DNA from 2 places in the Pseudomonas sp. JDS28PS106 genome. Region 2 is predicted to be linked to the other one. Evidence: predicted binding sites of a transcription regulator. Region 2 holds the regulator's gene; the other holds the start of a gene.
The links. Region 2 encodes sigma-54, which starts transcription at its own class of promoters, with help from an activator protein. Its sites were predicted from a motif close to ANTGGCATNNANNTTGCTNT; they were not measured.
Positions count from the first base shown of each region.

Region 1 (9,709 bases), on a different contig from region 2:
GGGTGCTGCCGGAGGCGATCAAGGCCAGTCCGGGTCAGCGCCTGCGCATCTGGTCGGCGGCCTGCTCGTCGGGTCAGGAACCTTACTCGCTGTCGATGTCCATCGATGAGTTCGAGCGCAGCAACCCGGGCCAGCTCAAGAGTGGTGTGCAGATCGTCGCCACTGATCTGTCCGGCGCGATGCTCAACAACTGCAAGACCGGGGAGTACGACAGTCTGGCGATCGGCCGCGGTCTGTCCCCGGATCGCCTGCAGCGTTATTTTGATGTCAAAGCTCCGGGCCGCTGGGCGGTCAAGGCGCCGATCAGGAGCCGCGTGGAATTCCGCTCGTTCAACCTGCTCGACAGCTACGCCAGCCTGGGCAAGTTCGACATGGTGTTCTGCCGCAACGTGCTGATCTACTTCTCGGCGGAAGTGAAGAAGGACATCCTGCTGCGTATCCACGCTACGCTCAAGCCGGGTGGCTACCTGTTCCTGGGCGCATCCGAAGCGCTCAACGGCTTGCCGGATCATTATCAGATGGTCCAGTGCAGTCCGGGCATCATCTATAAGGCCAAGTGACGTTCGGCGTCGCTCCATGAAAAAGAGACCTTCGGGTCTCTTTTTTATTGGAGCGGCAATCGCCAGCAAGCTGGCTCCTACGCGATCAACCGTAGGAGCCACCGGGGCGGCGTTCCGCCTTGCTGGCGATGGGGCGAAACCCTACGGCAATACTGGCAAAAAAACGGCGCGCCCCTTGCCGCTTTGCCACTCTCCAGCGGAAATGCCTTGCCGCTTTTCTGGCATTGCCGCCGCCGGTTTGGCTAAAAGCCCCGGAAACACTGGCTTTTTCGATTTGGCACGACGATTGCTTTCTCAGTGCTACGAAAGTCAGGACAACCGGTAAAGGTTCCCGAAATGAGCATCAGCTTCGATAAAGCCCTAGGCATACATGAAAAGGCCCTTAACTTCCGGGCGCAGCGCGCGGAGGTGTTGGCCAACAACATCTCCAACGCCGACACCCCGAATTTCAAGGCACGTGATCTGGACTTCTCTTCGGTGCTGGCCGCCGAAAACCAGAAGGTGCAGAACGGTCACTTCGCCCTGAACATGACCAACAGCCGTCATATCGAAGCTGAAGGCATGGGCATGGAGGACGGCACGCTGCTGTATCGCACTCCGTCCCAGCCGTCGCTTGACCAGAACACCGTCGACTCGCAGGTCGAGCAGGCCAACTACACCGAGAACGCGATGGGCTTCCAGGCCAGCTTCACGTTGCTCAACAGCAAGTTCAAAGGGCTGGTTGCAGCTCTTCGCGGAGAATAACCATGTCCCTTTCCAATGTATTCAACATTGCCGGTAGCGCCATGAGTGCTCAGAACACGCGTCTGAACACCACGGCCAGTAACATCGCCAACGCCGAGACCGTCTCATCCAGCATGGATCAGACCTACCGCGCTCGTCATCCGGTGTTCGCCACCGTATTCCAGGGCCAGCAGTCCACTGGCGGTTCGTTGTTCGAAGAGCAGGGGCAGGCCGGGCAGGGTGTGCAGGTGACGGGAATTGTCGAAGACAGCTCCAACCTCGAAGCGCGCTATGAGCCTAATCATCCTTCGGCCGACAAGAACGGGTACGTCTACTACCCCAACGTCAATGTCGTGGAAGAAATGGCCGACATGATCTCCGCCAGTCGTTCGTTCCAGACCAATGTGGAAATCATGAACACTGCCAAAACCATGATGCAGAAGGTCCTGACCCTGGGTCAGTGATAAAGGACGATTTCCATGGCCGTTGAAAACGACGTATCGACAAGCTTTATCAGCAAGCTGCAGAACCCGACGCCGACCGCGACGGACTCGACCGGTACGCTGGGCAAGGACGCGTTCCTGCAGCTGCTTGTCACCCAGATGAAAAACCAGAACCCGCTGGACCCTCAGGACAACACTCAGTTCGTGGCCCAGCTGGCTCAGTTCAGCAGCCTCGAAAGCATGCAGAACCTGACCTCGACCGTCGATTCGATTGCGTCGAGCTATCAGTCGTCTCAGGCATTGCAGGCGTCTTCGCTGGTGGGCCGCTCGGTGATCGTGCCAGCGACCTCCACACTGGTAGATACCGCCAAGGGCATGACCGGCACGGTCGTGGTGCCGTCGGCATCCAGCATGACCACCGTGAAGGTCACCGACGCACAGGGCAACGTGGTCAAGACCATCGACCTGGGCGCTCAGACCGGCGGCAACGCCAGCTTCGCGTGGGATGGCAAGGCCGACGACGGCACTACCGCCGCAGCCGGCAACTACAGTTTTGTTGCCAGCGGGACCCTCGAAGGCCAGAACACTGCGCTGACGACTTACCTGCCAGCGACCGTAAGCAGCGTGACCCTGGGCGTCAATGGCGCCGAAACAACTCTCAACCTGGCCAGCGGCAATACCGTTGCGTTGTCCAAAGTACAGACCATCGGAATTTAGAGCCGGCTAAACGGCGAAGGAGTGTTACATGTCTTTCAATATCGGCCTTAGCGGGCTCTATGCAGCAAACAAAAGCCTCGACGTTACCGGCAACAACATTGCCAACGTTGCGACCACCGGCTTCAAGTCGTCGCGCGTCGAGTTCGCCGACCAGTACGCCCAGTCGATCCGTGGCACCTCGGGCCAGACCAACGTCGGCAGCGGCGTGAGCACCGCGGCGGTTGCCCAGCAGTTCTCTCAGGGCAACCTGACCACCGGCACTGCCAACAGCCTGGACCTGGCCATCAACGGCAACGGTTTCTTCATGCTCAGCAACAACGGCGAGAAGCTCTACACCCGCGCCGGTGCATTCCACACCGACAAGGAAGGCTACGTCGTCAACAGCGCCGGCATGAAACTGCAGGGCTATAACGTCGATGCGAACGGCAGCGTCGTCACTGGTGCCCTGAGCGATCTGCGCGTCGATTCGTCGAACCTGGAGCCCAAGGCGACCAGCTCGATCACCAACGTCGCCAACCTGAACTCCACCACCGCGCTGCCCACGGTGACCACCTTCGACCCGAACGACACCAAGAGCTACAACATCAAGTACAGCACTCCGACCTACGACACTCAGGGCAATGCGCACACCCTGGACCAGTACTTCGTGAAGACCGGCACCAACACCTGGTCGATGTACTCGCTGATGGACGGCCGCAGCATCAACGACCCGACATCCGAAACCCCTGACGTGAACAACCTGACGTTCAACTCGTCGGGCGGTCTGGTCGTGACCGGCACTGGCGTGCCGACCAGCAGCGCCAACATCGCTTTCAACACCGATGGTACCTTCACCGTCAGCAACTGGACGCCTGCCGTTCAGGTCGGCAGCGGCACCACCACCAGCTGGGAAGCCAACGGCGCGACCGGCGACACTATCAAGCTGAACATGGCCGGCATCACCCAGACCGCATCGGTTTCGGGTCTGATCAGCCAGGACCAGAACGGCTATGCAACCGGTCAGCTGAGCGCCATGAGCGTGGACGCGACCGGCAACCTGTTCGCCACCTACACCAACGGCAAGTCGCAGGTGATCGGCCAGGTATCGCTGACCAACTTCGCCAACGTGCAGGGTCTGGCGCAGGCGGGCGGCACCAACTGGCGGGAAACTTACGCGTCGGGCGTTCCGGTCAGCGGTACTCCGGAGTCGGGCACCCTGGGTTATGTCACCGGTCAGGCGCTGGAAGATTCCAACGTCGACCTGACCATGGAACTGGTAAACCTGATCAAGGCGCAGAGCAACTATCAGGCTAACGCCAAGACCATCTCCACCCAGAGCACTATCATGCAGACCACTATTCAGATGACCTGATGATGGCTGAGTGAAGTTTGAATAAAAGAGCCCCTGATGAAGGGGCTTTTTTATGGGTATTATTCCGTCCTCACGACCGGCCTGGTTTCTGTAGGAGCGGACTTGTCCGCGAAGCAATTGATCAGACAATACAAGTGTGGCGCTCCTGCCAGCCATCGCGGATGAATCCGCTCCTACCCAGCTGCGCGCCGCCAGGCGCGCACCTCTTGGCAATCCGCAAATAACTAGAAGTATCCCACTTCATAACTAGAAAACTCCTACTTTGATGGGTGCGAGAATCGAGTTCGTGGTCACGGGACTTTCATGGCGTCGCGCAATGAACAGTTTTGTGAATGACAACAACAATTACGCATCCATGAACTGGCCGGTTATCCGGCTCGGGAGTCTTCATGTCATTCAATATTGCACTAGGTGGCCTGAGTGCCGCTCACAAGCGACTTGAAGTGGCGGGCAACAATATCGCCAACGTCGGAACCGTGGGCTTCAAATCTTCAAGGGCGGAATTCGCGGCGCTGTATTCCTCGGCGCGTCTGGGCAGCGGCCGCAACGCGGTGGGCGACGGCGTGCGCCTGGCGAACGTCAGCCAGAACTTCAACGCGGGCGGCGCGTTTTCCAGCGACGGTCATCCCTTGGACATGCGCATCCAGGGCAACGGTTTTTTCGTCATCAGTGATCGCGGTTCGGTGAGCTATACCCGAGCCGGCGCCTTCGTGAAGGATGCCAACGACTTCATCGTCGACAACCATGGCAGCCGGCTGCAAGGCTATGGCGCCGATGCGCGGGGGCAAATCATACCCGGGGTGCGGACCGACCTCAGGATCGATACGTCGAACATGGCGCCGAAGGCCACCACCGAGGTCAGCCAGGTCATCAACCTGGGATCGGCCACGCCATCGCTGGCGACGCTGCCGCTGTTCAACCCCGCCGATCCCTCGACCTACACCAAAGTCATCACCCGAACCATTCAGGACGCCGGAATCCCGGCGGTGCCCGAGGTGGTGGACGGCAACGGCACGGTGATCACTCCGGCGCGGCCCGCCATCCCGCCGGCTGACCATGAATTGAAACAGTACTTCGTCAAGACCGACGATGATCACTGGAATTCATACGTTACCGTGGACGGGATCAACCCGGCGGATCCCGATTCCATGGCGCCATTGCAATGGTCGCTGGCAAAACGTCCCGATGGAACCATGGCCTATGCCGGCGGCAGTCAGCACATCAAGAAGATTTCTGACACTGAATTCAGTCTGACCCGCTGGATACCCGCGCAACAAAAAGGCGGAGCCTGGGTGCCCAGTCCCGCTGCCAGTGGCGGACCGGTATCGCTGCCCCTCAGTCACGGCGGCGTCAACGGCATCGATGCGCTCGACCCGGTGGTCGATCGTCCGGTGCCAACGTTCCGTTCCTCGGACCCGACCTCCTATAACCATACCTTTTCCAGCAGGGTGTACGACTCCCAAGGCAATGAGCACGAACTCAAGCAGTACTTCGTCAAGGACGGAATCAACAGCTGGCGGATGCATCTGCTGATCAATGACCGCAACCCGATGGATGCGCAACGCACGGAACCCTATACCGCCGGTTTTCTGTTCAACGCCGACGGCACCATCAGCTCGATGACGGGCGGGCCCGGATTGCAACTGGACAACCAGACCCTGACCCTCACCGGCTGGATACCCTCGCGGCTGGTCGATGCCGGCAAGAGCACGGCGCAGTGGATTTCCAACGGCGCGGTTGCCCATCCCGAGGGAATCCGCCTGGACATGAGCCGGCTCTCGCAGCATAACGCCGAGACCGCGCGGTCTTCGTTGCAGGTGGATGGTTACTCGCCGGGATTGTTGACCGGGATGAACATCGACGGCAGCGGCATCATGCGCGCCAGTTTCAGCAATGGCCTGTACCGCAATATCGGCCAGGTGATGCTGGCCAGCTTCGCCAACGAACAGGGCCTGCAACCCCAGAGCGATACGCGCTGGACCGAGACCATCGAGTCGGGCGCGGCCATTTACGATGCGCCCGGCATCGGCACGCTGGGGTCGATCGTCGAACAGTCGCTGGAAGGCTCGAACGTCAAACTGACCGAGGAATTGATTGAGTTGATCCAGGCGCAGACCGCCTATCAGGCGAACTCCAAAGTGATCTCGACCGAAGCCACCTTGATGCAGACGCTCATCCAAGCGACGTAAGGATTCGCCGTGATCTATCGCCAGCAAGCTGGCTCCCACGTGCAGTAGACCTGTAGGAGCCAGCTTGCTGGCGATCCGTCGTGCTGGCGATAGATCAGATCGAACAATCCGCCTTGATATAGCTGCCATTCATCCTTGTCCACCCCGGCCCCGGACTGGTCTGGGCGCAGACGATGCGGTCGTCGCCCTGCCATTTGTAAAAGCGGGCCGGAGCTGCCTGGGAGGGCAGGGTGGCGATGATCAGGAGGCCGGCCAGTATGGCCAGCGCGCGGCGCTTCGAATGCATGGTGAATCCTTGGATTGTCAGGCTCTGACATTGACCGGGATACACAAGCAATCCCCTTGCCACCTCGCCACGCAGTTTTTTTGGCGTCGCGTCGGTCGCATCGCGGCCATTGTGGCAATCCTCCGCCGCCTCGAACAGCGCCGTCACTGCCCACGAGCGCCGGAACCCATCAAATCCGGGCCTTTCAGGCCCTGTGTAACAGTTTTGATAAGTTGGTTCGGAATTTGCTTAACCCCTCGCGAACAGCTACAGGCGGCAAGCGTCTGTCGGAGGAGGATTACTGTGGACAAGTTGCTTTACGTGGCAATGAGCGGCGCGTCTGAAAACGCCGTTGCGCAAAAGGCCCATGCCAACAACCTGGCGAACGTTTCAACCAACGGCTTCATGCGCGACCTGGAGCAGGCCCGCTCGATGCCGGTATTTGGCGAGGTGATGCCTGCCCGTGCCTATGCCATGAGCGAGCGTCCGGGTACCGACTTTTCCGGCGGCGCCATGATCGAGACCGGTCGCGAACTGGACATCGCCATCAAGGGCGACGGCTGGATCGCAGTGCAGACCGCCGACGGCGGCGAGGCCTATACCCGTAGTGCCGGCATGAACATCGACGCCCTTGGCGTGCTGCGCGACGGCAGAGGTTTGCCGGTCATGGGCAACGGCGGTCCTATCGCCGTGCCGCCTCAGCAGCAGATCGAGATCGGCGCCGACGGCACCATCAGTATCCGTTCTTCCGGCGAGAGCCCGCAGGTTATGGCTCAGGTCGACCGTATCAAGCTGGTCAACCCGGATCTGAACACCATGGAAAAAGGCCCTGATGGCCTGATCCACACCAAGAACGGTCAGCCGGCTCCAGCGGACGCCAACGTCCAGGTCGAGTCCGGCTTTCTGCAGGCGAGCAACGTCAACGCGGTCGAGGAAATGACCTCGGTGTTGAACCTGGCTCGTCAATTCGAGCTGCACGTCAAAATGATGAAAACCGCCGAAGAAGACGACCAGGCCATGGCTCGCGTCTTGCAGATTGGCTAACCACTGACAGCTTGCGCCGACAAACCGGCGCTCGAGGAGAAACGAATGCTTCCTGCAATGTACGTTGCCAAAACCGGTCTGGCCGCTCAGGACACCAACCTGACCACGATCTCCAACAACCTGGCGAACGTGTCGACCACGGGTTTCAAGAGCGATCGCGCCGAGTTCCAGGACCTGCTCTACCAGATCAAGCGTCAGCCGGGCGCGCAGTCCACTCAGGACAGCGAGCTGCCATCTGGCCTGCAACTGGGTACCGGTGTGCGCATCGTCGGCACCCAGAAGAACTTCACCGCCGGCAGCCTGCAGACCACCAACAACCCGCTGGACATGGCGGTCAACGGTCGTGGCTTTTTCCAGATCAGCCAGCCTGACGGCACCGTGGCCTACACCCGCGACGGCACTTTCCACCTCGATGCCAACGGCCAGATCGTGACTTCCAATGGCTACGCGCTGGAGCCGGCCATCGTGGTTCCGCAGAACGCCCAGACCTTCACGGTTGGCCAGGACGGTACGGTATCGATCACTCTGCCGGGCGCCGCGGCGACCCCGCAGATCATCGGCAACATCCAGACTGCCGACTTCATCAACCCGGCCGGCCTGCAGGCTATCGGCGGCAACCTGTTCCTGGAAACCGGCTCCAGCGGTGCGCCGCAGATCGGCACTCCTGGCCTGAACGGTCTCGGTCCGACCCTGCAGAACACCCTGGAAAACTCCAACGTCAGCACCGTTGAAGAACTGGTGAACATGATCACTACCCAGCGCGCCTACGAGATGAACTCCAAGGTGATCTCGACCGCTGACCAGATGCTGCAGAACCTGACTCAGACCCTGTAAGAACCTGATCCAACTGCTCAATCCGCCTGCTACACCGCGAGGTTTTTAGTGTCATGAAACGCCCAAGTGTCCTGCGTTTTACCGTATCGATCGTTTCTCTGTGCGGCATCACCATGCTCGCCGGTTGCGTGGCGCCCGCCGCGCGGCCGAACGATCCTTACTACGCTCCGGTGTTGCCTCGCACGCCCATGTCGGCGGCCGCCAACAATGGCGCGATCTATCAGGCGGGTTTCGAGCAGAATATGTACGGCGACCGCAAGGCGTTCCGGGTCGGTGACATCATCACCATCACCCTGTCCGAGCGGATGGCGGCGAGCAAGGCGGCCAGCTCTGACCTGAGCAAGGACAGCACCAACAGCATCGGCCTGACCTCGCTGTTCGGCTCGGGTCTGACCGCCAACAATCCCGTTGGCGGCGGCAATCTCAGCCTCAACGCCGGGTATTCGGGCTCCCGCGAAAGCTCGGGCGAGGGCAAGGCGGCGCAGAGCAACAGTCTGACCGGCTCGGTCACCGTGACCGTTGCCGACGTGCTGCCCAACGGCATTCTGGCGGTGCGCGGCGAAAAGTGGATGACGCTGAACACAGGCGACGAACTGGTACGCATAGCTGGCCTGATTCGTGCAGATGACATTGCGACTGACAATACTGTGTCGTCCACACGTATCGCCGATGCCCGCATTACCTATTCAGGTACTGGAGCATTCGCCGATACCAGCCAGCCAGGCTGGTTCGACCGGTTCTTCCTCAGCCCGTTGTTCCCTTTCTGATCGCGGGATAGACATGATCAAGTTCAAGCAACTGATAGCGGCAACCCTGTTGTTCACTGCGGCGTTCGGCGCTCACGCCGAGCGCCTGAAGGATATCGCCAGCATTTCCGGAGTCCGGGCCAACCAGCTGATCGGCTACGGTCTGGTGGTGGGCCTCAATGGTACGGGTGACCAGACCACCCAGACGCCGTTCACCTTGCAGACCTTCAACAACATGCTGTCGCAGTTCGGCATCAAGGTTCCGCCTGGATCGGGCACCGTGCAGCTCAAGAACGTCGCGGCAGTGGCGGTCTACGCCGACCTGCCGGCGTTCGCCAAGCCGGGTCAGACCGTGGACATCACGGTTTCGTCCATTGGTAACTCCAAGAGCCTGCGGGGCGGCAGCCTGCTGATGACCCCCCTCAAGGGTATCGACGGCAACGTCTACGCAATCGCCCAAGGCAACCTGGTGGTCGGTGGTTTTGACGCCGAAGGTCGCGACGGTTCGAAGATTACCGTCAACGTTCCGTCGTCCGGTCGCATCCCCAATGGTGCTTCTGTAGAACGCGCGGTGCCGAGCGGCTTCAATCAAGGCAATACGCTGACGCTGAACCTCAACCGTTCGGACTTCACCACTGCCAAGCGCATTGTCGACAAGATCAACGATATGCTTGGCCCAGGCGTCGCCCAGGCGCTGGATGGCGGCTCGGTGCGAGTGACTGCGCCTCTGGATCCGGGTCAGCGCGTCGATTACCTGTCGGTGCTGGAAAACCTGGAAATCGATCCGGGCCAGACGGCTGCCAAGGTCATCATCAACTCGCGTACCGGCACCATCGT
Region 1 covers NZ_JBAJGT010000009.1:18,583-28,291, forward strand. Annotated here, with positions in the region: gene cheR (protein-glutamate O-methyltransferase CheR) at 1-560, shown strand, start outside; gene TRP66_RS15695 (hypothetical protein) at 577-885, shown strand; gene flgB (flagellar basal body rod protein FlgB) at 897-1,304, shown strand; gene flgC (flagellar basal body rod protein FlgC) at 1,307-1,747, shown strand; gene flgD (flagellar hook assembly protein FlgD) at 1,763-2,443, shown strand; gene flgE (flagellar hook protein FlgE) at 2,472-3,794, shown strand; gene TRP66_RS15720 (flagellar hook-basal body complex protein) at 4,184-5,983, shown strand; gene TRP66_RS15725 (hypothetical protein) at 6,078-6,269, opposite strand; gene TRP66_RS15730 (flagellar basal body rod protein FlgF) at 6,552-7,292, shown strand; gene flgG (flagellar basal-body rod protein FlgG) at 7,338-8,126, shown strand; gene flgH (flagellar basal body L-ring protein FlgH) at 8,180-8,893, shown strand; gene TRP66_RS15745 (flagellar basal body P-ring protein FlgI) at 8,907-9,709, shown strand, end outside.
Region 1: TRP66_RS15730 (flagellar basal body rod protein FlgF) is a predicted target of sigma-54. The motif match lies at 6,481-6,500, and genes of this name have one in related genera.

Region 2 (9,709 bases):
AGTTTCCTGGGCGCGATATCTGGTGGCAACCTGTATCGCAAATCATCTTTCCTCGAAGGCGCGATGGGTCAGCGGCTGTTCCCCGAGTGGATGACCATTGACGAGCGTCCGCACCTGATGCGTGCAATGGGCAGCGCCGCGTTCGACAATGACGGGCTGGCGACCTATGCCAAGCCGTTCGTCGAAAATGGCGATCTGGTTTCCTATGTGCTGAGCACCTACTCGGGCCGTAAGCTGGGCCTGCCGAGCACTGCCAACGCCGGGGGCGTTCACAACCTGTTCGTCACCCATGGCAGCGAAGATCAGCAGGCGCTGATCCGGCGCATGGGGCGGGGATTGCTGGTGACCGAGCTGATGGGCAGCGGCCTCAATATGGTAACCGGTGATTATTCGCGCGGCGCGGCCGGCTTCTGGGTCGAGAACGGGGAGATCCAGTTCCCGGTTCAGGAAGTCACCATCGCCGGCAACATGCGCGAGATGTTCAAACAGATCGTCGCGGTCGGCAGCGACCTTGAACTGCGCAGCAACATCCGCACCGGTTCCGTGCTGATCGAACGGATGACCGTCGCGGGCAGCTGATTCGTACATTGCAATCCGCTCCACACACGGGTTCGTAGAGCGGATTCATCCGCGATCTGCCGCACAACAGCAGCCTTGCCTATCAGCGCGGTGTACTCGGATACACTGCGTTTGCGCTCCTCGCGGATAAATCCGCTCCTACAATCCGTTTTCACGACGCAATCTGCGATCTGCTGCGCATCGGCAGCCCCGCCAATCGACGCGGTGAAGCAGGTACACCGCGTTGGCGTGCCTTGCCGATCAATCCGCTTTCCCAGCTAGCACTCGTTTCACGCCCATCCCCTTGTTTTGATTCTCGATCTCATTCAATAATGAATATCATTTATGGATGAGGAAAGGTCATGGGATCGAGGGTGCAGGAGCTGCCTTACCTTGAGAACTGGCGCGGGCTGGGTCTGCGGATTCGCTGCGCGCTGGAGCCGGACGAGCCGCGGCTGATCCAGCATTACCTCGCCGAAGGTCGCTACCTCGCACGCTTCACGGCAACGCCGCCTGTCCTCATTGCTGAAACCACTTTCCGCCTGCTGCTGTCCACCGCCAGGGATACGGCTCTGCCGTGGCACTGGCGATGTCTGTGCCTGGACGAAGCCTGGCGACCGCTGCGCGACGTCAAGTCGCTGGCCGTAAGCCCGGCGCGCCGGCAGCGCTGGCAGGCTTGCGAGCGAGAACTGGCCACCTGCGTTTTGCAGCCTTCGATTTCCCTCTCTGAACTGGTGCAAGGACAATCCAATGAGTAATACCCGTATCGAACGTGACAGCATGGGCGAGCTGCAAGTACCGGCCGACGCCCTGTACGGCGCGCAGACCCAGCGGGCGGTGGATAACTTTCCGATCAGTGGGCAACGCATGCCGCGTCAGTTCATCCGCGCGCTGTTGTTGGCAAAAGCGGCCGCCGCTCAAGCCAACCTGGAGCTGGGGCAGATCTCGGAAGGGCAGAGTCATGCGATTGTCGCCGTCGTGAAGGAGTTGCTGGCCGGCGACTTCATGACCCATTTTCCGGTGGACGTGTTCCAGACCGGCTCCGGCACCAGCACCAACATGAACGCCAACGAGGTCATTGCGACCCTCGCCAGCCGCCATCTGGGCGAGAAAGTCGATCCGAACGACCACGTCAATTGCGGACAGAGCAGCAACGACATCATCCCGACAACCATCCATGTGAGTGCAGCCCTGGCCTTGCATGAGCAGCTGTTGCCGGCGCTCGAACACCTCATTCAGGCCACCGAGTTCAAGGCCGAGCAGGTGCACGGTTTCGTCAAGACCGGGCGTACTCACTTGATGGACGCCATGCCGGTACGCATGAGTCAGGTGCTCAATGGCTGGACCCAGCAGATCCGCGCCAATGTCGAGCATTTGCAGGCGCTGCAACCCAGTCTTCAGGCGCTGGCGCAAGGCGGCACGGCGGTCGGTACCGGGATTAACGCCCATCCCGACTTTGCCAGCCGTTTCTGCAGCCACTTGAGTGCGCTGGGCAATCTGCAATTCAGCCAGGGCAAAGATCTGTTTGCTCTGATCGGCTCTCAGGACACTGCCGTTGCGCTGTCCGGTCAGCTCAAGGCCACCGCGGTTACGCTGATGAAGATCGCCAACGATCTGCGCTGGATGAACTCAGGCCCCTTGGCGGGGCTGGGTGAGATTGAGCTGGAGGCCCTTCAGCCCGGTTCCTCGATCATGCCCGGCAAGGTGAACCCGGTAATCCCGGAAGCCACCGCCATGGTCGCAGCGCAGGTGATCGGCAATGACGCGGCGATCACCGTGGCCGGTCAGTCAGGCAATTTCGAACTGAACGTGATGCTGCCCATCATCGCTCAGAATCTGCTGAGCAGCCTGGAACTGCTCGCCAATGCAAGCAAGCTGCTGGCCGACAAGGCCATCGCCAGCTTCAAGGTCAACGAAGCCAAGCTCAAGGAGGCGCTGGCGCGCAATCCGATTCTGGTCACGGCGCTGAACCCGATCATCGGCTATCAGAAAGCCGCCGAAATCGCCAAGCAGGCCTATCGCGAAGGCCGCCCGATCATCGATGTAGCACTGGAAAACACCGACCTGCAACGCAGTCAGCTGGAGGCGTTGCTCAACCCCGAGAAACTGACCGCGGGCGGCATCTGAACGAGCCGGCCCGCGCCTGTGGAGGTATGTCATGCAGCAGTGGAAACGCACGATCGAACAAGCCAATCGCTGTTTCAATCGCGGCGAATGGGTCGAGGCCCGCGAGCTGTATCTCCAGGCGCTGGCGCTGGCGCAGGTTCTGTTCGAACGCTGGCCCGACCCCGATGAGGCGGTCGCGGCCTGCATCATTTCCTATCACAACCTGGCGGATCTGCACTTGAGCCTGGGTCAGCCGGAGGAGAGCGCCGAATACCTGTGCGCCGTCCACCAGCGACTGCTGCAGGCCATACAGGACGAGCGTCTGCAACCGGCGTTACGTCAGGCCGCGCTGCGTCACAGCAACAAGACCTACTCTGAACTACTCGGCTTCATCAGCGAACACGGCGAATACCCACGCACCCACCGGCTATTGAGCAGCAACGGCGATCATTCCCGCTCGACCCTGCGAGACAGTCCGGCAGCCACTTCCGGCTTTTCCTACGGAGTACATTGACATGCCATATACCCTGCCTGCATTGCCCTACGCCTACGATGCGCTGGAACCGCACATCGATGCGCAGACCATGGAAATCCATTACACCAAGCACCACCAGACTTACATCAACAACCTCAACGCAGCGGTGGAAAACACCGAGTACGCCGAGTGGCCGATCGAGAAGCTGGTGTCCAGCGCTCACAGCCTGCCTGAAAACATTCGTGGCCCGGTCATCAACCAGGGCGGCGGTCATGCCAACCACTCTCTGTTCTGGACAGTGATGTCCACCACCGGCGGTGGTCAGCCTGAGGGTGCGCTGGCCCAGGCCATTGACGAGCAGCTGGGCGGCTTCGAGAAATTCAAGGAAGCGTTCACCAAGGCTGCGCTCTCGCGCTTCGGCAGTGGCTGGGCGTGGCTGAGCGTGACGCCTGAAAAACAATTGGTCATCGAGAGCACCGGCAACCAGGACAGCCCACTGATGAACGGCAACACGCCGGTCCTTGGGCTGGACGTCTGGGAGCACGCTTACTACCTGCGTTACCAGAACCGTCGTCCCGAGTACATCAACGCGTTCTATAACGTGGTGAACTGGGAAGAAGTATCCCGGCGTTATCAGGCCGCGCTGGCCTGATTTTTTCGACCGAGGACAGGCTTGCCCATGCGTTCGGAGACTTATGCGCTCAGGAGTGTAAGGCTATTCCGGCTGGCTATCGGAGTGACTCTGTTGCTGGCCGGACTGGTGCTGCTGCTGGCGCGAGGAATGGAGTGGCTCGGTCTGCAGCCCCATCTGCTCTGAGCGCTGTCGGGCGGCGCGGTTTTTGTCTGATGATCGATACCGCGCTGGTCTGGCCTTCAGGTGGCGGCGCCGGGCTCACACATATCCGCCACGGACTGCCTACTCGCCCTCGTCGAACTTGTTGTCGATCAGCTCGACCAGCCCGTCCAGTGCGGCCTGTTCATCATCGCCTTCGGTGGAAAGGTGCAGCTCGGTGCCTTTGCCCGCAGCCAGCATCATCACGGCCATGATGCTTTTGCCATCGACCATGCTTTCAGGGGTGCGACCCACGCGAATCTGGCAGGGAAACTTGCCTGCGACGCCTACGAACTTCGCCGCCGCGCGCGCGTGCAGTCCCAGTTTGTTGATGATGGTGATTTGTCGAGCGGGCATCGCGGTGGAGATCCTTCAGCTGAGGTCGCGGTGGCGGACCTGGACGTTCTTGAGCGACTGCTGCAGAACCTGGCCCAGGCGTTCGGTCAGGTATACGGAGCGGTGGTGTCCGCCGGTACAGCCGATTGCAATAGTCACATAGGAGCGGTTACTGGCCGCGAAACGGGGAAGCCATTTGTTCAGGTAGGCGGAAATGTCCTGGAACATTTCCTCGACGTCCGGCTGTGCTGCCAGGTAATCGATCACAGGCTGTTCCAGCCCTGAATGGTCCCGCAGTTCCGGTTTCCAGTAGGGGTTGGGCAGACAGCGGACGTCAAAGACGACGTCGGCATCCACCGGCATGCCGCGCTTGAAGCCGAACGACTCGACGAGGAATGCCGTGCCCGGCTCCGGCTTGTTCAACAGGCGGAGCTTGAGGGTGTCGCGCAACTGGTAGAGGTTCAGATGCGTGGTGTTGATCTTCAGATCGGCCAGATCGGTGATCGGCCCCAGCAAGGTGCTCTCGTCGCGGATCGCCTCGGCCAGCGAGCGATCCGAAGTGCTCAGCGGATGACGCCGCCGGGTTTCGGAAAACCGCTTGAGCAGCGTGGCTTCGTCGGCGTCCAGGTAGAGAACGTCACAGCGGATGTTGCGTGCGCGAACTTCCGCCAGCATCAGTGGAAAGCGGGTGAGATGGCTGGGCAGGTTGCGGGCGTCTATGGAAACCGCCAAGAGGGGCTCGGCCAGCTCGGTCGTGATCAGTGCGCGTTCGGCCAGTTCCGGCAGAAGGCCGGCTGGAAGATTGTCCACACAGTAGAAACCGTTGTCTTCCAGCACGTCCAGCGCGGTGCTTTTACCGGAACCCGAGCGACCGCTCACGATGATCATGCGCATGATCAGCGGCCGTTCTGCACGTCCAGCACCACTTGATAAAGCGTTTCACCGCTTTGGGCACTGCGTAGGCGGTCGCGCACGTCGGCGCGGTCGAGCATACTGGCTATCTGGCGCAGCAGCTCCAGGTGCTCATCGGTGGCAGCCTGGGGGACCAGCAGCACGAACAGAAGGTCGACCGGCGCTCCATCGATGGCGTCGAATTCAACAGGAGCATCGAGATGTATCACCGCACTGACCGGTGCGGCGCAGTCAGGCAGGCGGCAATGGGGAATGGCGATACCGTTGCCAAACCCGGTGGAACCGAGCTTTTCACGGGCTACGAGGCTTTCGAATACCGTTTGCGAATCCATGTCCGGCACTTCGCGCCCGATCAGGTTGGCAATGGTTTCGAGGACACGCTTTTTGCTGCCTCCCGGCACGTTCACCAGGGAACGGCCGGGGGTCAGTATGTTTTCAAGTCGGATCATGTGAATAGTAGTGTCAGCGAGCGGTCGCACCTTTGAGGATGTTCTGCTGCTTTTCCTTATGCTTGAGCAATTGTCTGTCCAGCTTGTCTGTCAGCAGGTCGATGGCTGCATACATGTCGTCGTGCTCGGCATTGGCAACGACTTCTCCACCTGGGATGTGCAGGGTGGCTTCCACCTTCTGCTTCAGCTTCTCGACCGTCATGATGACCTGAACGTTGGTAATCTTGTCGAAATGTCCTTCGAGCTTGCGGAGCTTGAGCTCCATGTACTCTCGCAGAGGCTGGGTCACTTCCAGTTGGTGTCCACTGATGTTGACTTGCATACAGCTTTCTCCTTTGCCAGTGCATATAGAGGCGGGAAGAACCCGCCGCTGGAACGCTGTGGCGCGGCCTGCATCACATCAGTCGCTTTCGCTCGCTGGACGGTGCGATCCCGAGGGATTCGCGGTATTTGGCGACTGTGCGGCGGGCTACTTGAATGCCTTGTGCCTCCAGTAAACCAGCGATCTTGCTATCACTCAACGGCTTTTTCTGATTTTCAGCGGCAACCAGTTTCTTGATGATCGCGCGGATCGCCGTGGATGAGCATTCGCCTCCCTCGGAAGTGCTTACGTGGCTGGAGAAGAAGTATTTCAGCTCGTAAATGCCCCGGGGCGTGTGCATGAATTTCTGGGTGGTGACGCGCGAAATCGTCGACTCGTGCATGCCTACCGCTTCGGCGATGTCATGCAGAACCAGCGGTTTCATGGCTTCATCGCCGTACTCCAGGAAGCCGCGCTGGTGCTCGACGATCTGGGTCGCGACTTTCATGAGAGTTTCGTTGCGGCTTTGCAGGCTCTTGATGAACCAGCGAGCCTCCTGCAACTGATTGCGCATGAAAGTGTTGTCGGCGCTGGTGTCGGCACGACGGACGAAGCCTGCGTACTGAGGATTGACTCGCAGCCGGGGCACCGACTCCTGATTGAGCTCCACCAGCCAGCGCTCGTTGTCCTTGCGCACGATCACGTCAGGAATGACGTACTCGGGTTCGGTCGACTCGATCTGCGAGCCGGGCCGCGGGTTGAGGCTCTGGACCAGCTCGATGACCTGGCGAAGCTCGTCTTCCTTGAGCTTCATGCGCCGCATCAGCTGTGAATAGTCGCGACTGCCCAGAAGATCGATGAAGTCGGTGACCAGGCGCTGGGCTTCGGCCAGCCAGCGAGTCTTGGCAGGGAGCTGACGCAGTTGCAGCAACAGGCACTCGCCCAGATTGCGCGCGCCAATGCCGGCCGGCTCGAACTGCTGAATGCGATGCAGGACGGCTTCGACTTCATCGAGCTCGACATCCAGTTCCGGATCGAACGACTCGACGATTTCATCCAGTGTTTCGTCCAGATAGCCCTGGTTATTGATGCAGTCGATGAGCGTGACGGCGATCAGCCGGTCCTTGTCGGACATGGGCGCGACGTTGAGCTGCCACAGCAGATGGCTCTGCAGGCTTTCGCCCGCCGAGGTGCGGGTCGTGAAATCCCACTCGTCATCATCGTTGCCGGGCAGGCTGCTGGCGCTGGTCTGGTAGACGTCTTCCCAGGCGGTATCGACCGGCAGCTCGTTGGGAATGCGCTCGCTCCATTCACCGTCTTCGAGGTTGTCCACGGTGGACGTCGTGGACTCCTGGAAGGTCGGCTCGGGAATTTCCGCGGCGGGCGCCTGCTCGATATTGTCGGCCAGTGGATCGGACGTATCGAAATCGTCGCCTTCTTCCTGGCGTTCCAGCATAGGGTTGGATTCCAGCGCCTCCTGGATTTCCTGCTGGAGATCCAGAGTCGACAGCTGGAGCAAGCGGATGGCCTGTTGCAGCTGAGGCGTCATCGTCAGCTGCTGGCCCATTCTCAAGACTAGCGATGGTTTCATGGCAGGGGCTTAACACCTTATTCGCCGGCGCACATGCGCCATCCACTACAGAGCGCCGAAGCGCCATCACAAGCAAATTATATGCCTGAAACCTAAAGCTTTGCCTAGAGCGTCGTGACAAATAAAAAGTTGTCAAGCCCCTCAAGCGAGAAGGGCACTCCAGAGCTGTTACAGACGGAATTCGTGGCCGAGGTAAACCTCTTTCACCAGCTGGTTGGCCAGAATGGTTTCGGCATTGCCTTCGGCGATCAGCTGTCCGTCGTTGACGATGTAGGCGGTTTCGCAGATATCCAGGGTTTCACGGACGTTGTGGTCGGTGATCAGCACGCCGATCCCCTTGGCCTTGAGGTGGTGGATGATCTGTTTGATGTCGCCGACCGAGATCGGATCGACGCCCGCGAACGGTTCGTCCAGCAGGATGAATTTTGGTGCGGTAGCCAGCGCCCGCGCGATCTCGACCCGGCGACGCTCGCCGCCGGACAGGCTCATGCCGAGGTTGTCGCGGATGTGCGTGATGTGGAATTCCTGCAACAGGCTTTCCAGCTCCTTGCGGCGCGCGGCGGTATCGAGCTCCTTGCGGGTCTCGAGAATCGCCATGATGTTGTCCGCCACCGACAGCTTGCGGAAGATGGAGGCTTCCTGAGGCAGATAGCCAATGCCGGCGCGAGCGCGGCCGTGCATGGGCTGATGACTGACGTCCAGGTCGTCGATCAGGACGCGGCCCTGATCCGCCTGCACCAGTCCGACGATCATGTAGAAGCAGGTGGTCTTGCCGGCGCCGTTGGGGCCGAGCAGGCCGACGATCTGACCGCTTTCGATGGACAGGCTCACATCGCGCACGACCTGGCGGCTCTTGTAGCTCTTGGCCAGATGCTGGGCTTTAAGCGTCGCCATTTACTGGGCCTTCTGCGGTTGTTCGGATTTTTTCTTAGGCTGGATGACCATGTCGATACGCGGACGCGGCGCAGTCACCTTGGTGCCACTGGCGCGGCCGGCGCTGACGATCTGACGAACCGTGTCGTAGACGATTTTCTCGCCTTCGGACGTATTGCCGTCGTTGATCACCTTGGCCTTGTCGATCAGGACGATACGATCCTGGGCCGCGTAGTACTGGATGGTCACGGCGTAGGCCTGCACGATCGGCTTGTCCACCGACGGTTTCTGCTCGTAATAGGCCAGATTACCCACGGAGGTGAACACATCGACTTCACCTTGGGCATTACGGGTGATGGTCACGGTGTTGCCGGTGATCTTCATCGAACCCTGGGTGATGATGACGTTGCCCTTGTAGGTCGCAACGCCGCGCTTGTCATCGAGCTGGGCATCATCGGACTGGATGTGGATCGGCTGATCGCGGTCCGTCGGCAGGGACCAGGCGCTCGCGCTTCCCAGTGCTGCGCTCAGGCCGAGCAAGAAAGGAAGGGTTTTAACGAGCCTCATACTGTCCTCTTACGTTGGACAGCAGGTCCATCCTGCCGTCGTTCAAATACGCTTTCATTCCCTTGGCCGTGGTCGCACCGCCGGCCGCGTCGATTTTAACGACTTGCTCGGTCTGCGCATATTGCTTCTGCGGGAATACGGTCATGCGACTACTGGTGATGATAGTCGTACGTTTCTTTTCGTCGGTTCGGGCGATGCGAACCGAGTCGATCAATTCGACTTCGGTGCCGCCTGGCGACACTTCGCCCCGCTTGCTTTGAACGTGCCAAGGGAACAGCGTTCCGCGGTACATTTGCAGGTCGGGAGTGGTTAGCAGGGTCACGTCGGTGGCCTTGACGTGCTCGACCTTGTCAGCGGTCATCTCGTATTGCAGCTTGCCGTCCGGCAGGTACTGCACGCTGCGCGCATTGAGCGCGTAATAGTCGATCGCAGCCTCGTCGCCGCTGACGGCCGGCTGGTCCATGAAGCTTTCCGGGCTGACGTTCCAGTATCCGGCGGCCGCCACCAGAAGGGCGATGCTGCCGAAAACCAGAAACTTGCGGATCTTTTTACTGAACAACATAGTGGGCTCTGTATGGTCGGCTTCTATAGATAAGCGGCGTTGGCCGCTTCCAGATTGCCCTGAGCGCTCAGAATCAGTTCGCAGAACTCGCGCGCGGCACCTTCACCGCCTCGCGCCTGGGTCACCCCGTCGGCATGCTGGCGCACG
Region 2 covers NZ_JBAJGT010000005.1:178,178-187,886, reverse strand. Annotated here, with positions in the region: gene pmbA (metalloprotease PmbA) at 1-579, shown strand, start outside; gene TRP66_RS10200 (FagA protein) at 921-1,316, shown strand; gene TRP66_RS10195 (class II fumarate hydratase) at 1,309-2,685, shown strand; gene TRP66_RS10190 (tetratricopeptide repeat protein) at 2,717-3,178, shown strand; gene TRP66_RS10185 (superoxide dismutase) at 3,180-3,791, shown strand; gene TRP66_RS10180 (hypothetical protein) at 3,819-3,956, shown strand; gene TRP66_RS10175 (HPr family phosphocarrier protein) at 4,056-4,328, opposite strand; gene rapZ (RNase adapter RapZ) at 4,344-5,201, opposite strand; gene ptsN (PTS IIA-like nitrogen regulatory protein PtsN) at 5,204-5,668, opposite strand; gene hpf (ribosome hibernation-promoting factor, HPF/YfiA family) at 5,682-5,990, opposite strand; gene TRP66_RS10155 (RNA polymerase factor sigma-54) at 6,064-7,560, opposite strand; gene lptB (LPS export ABC transporter ATP-binding protein) at 7,729-8,454, opposite strand; gene lptA (lipopolysaccharide transport periplasmic protein LptA) at 8,455-9,000, opposite strand; gene lptC (LPS export ABC transporter periplasmic protein LptC) at 8,987-9,559, opposite strand; gene kdsC (3-deoxy-manno-octulosonate-8-phosphatase KdsC) at 9,586-9,709, opposite strand, start outside.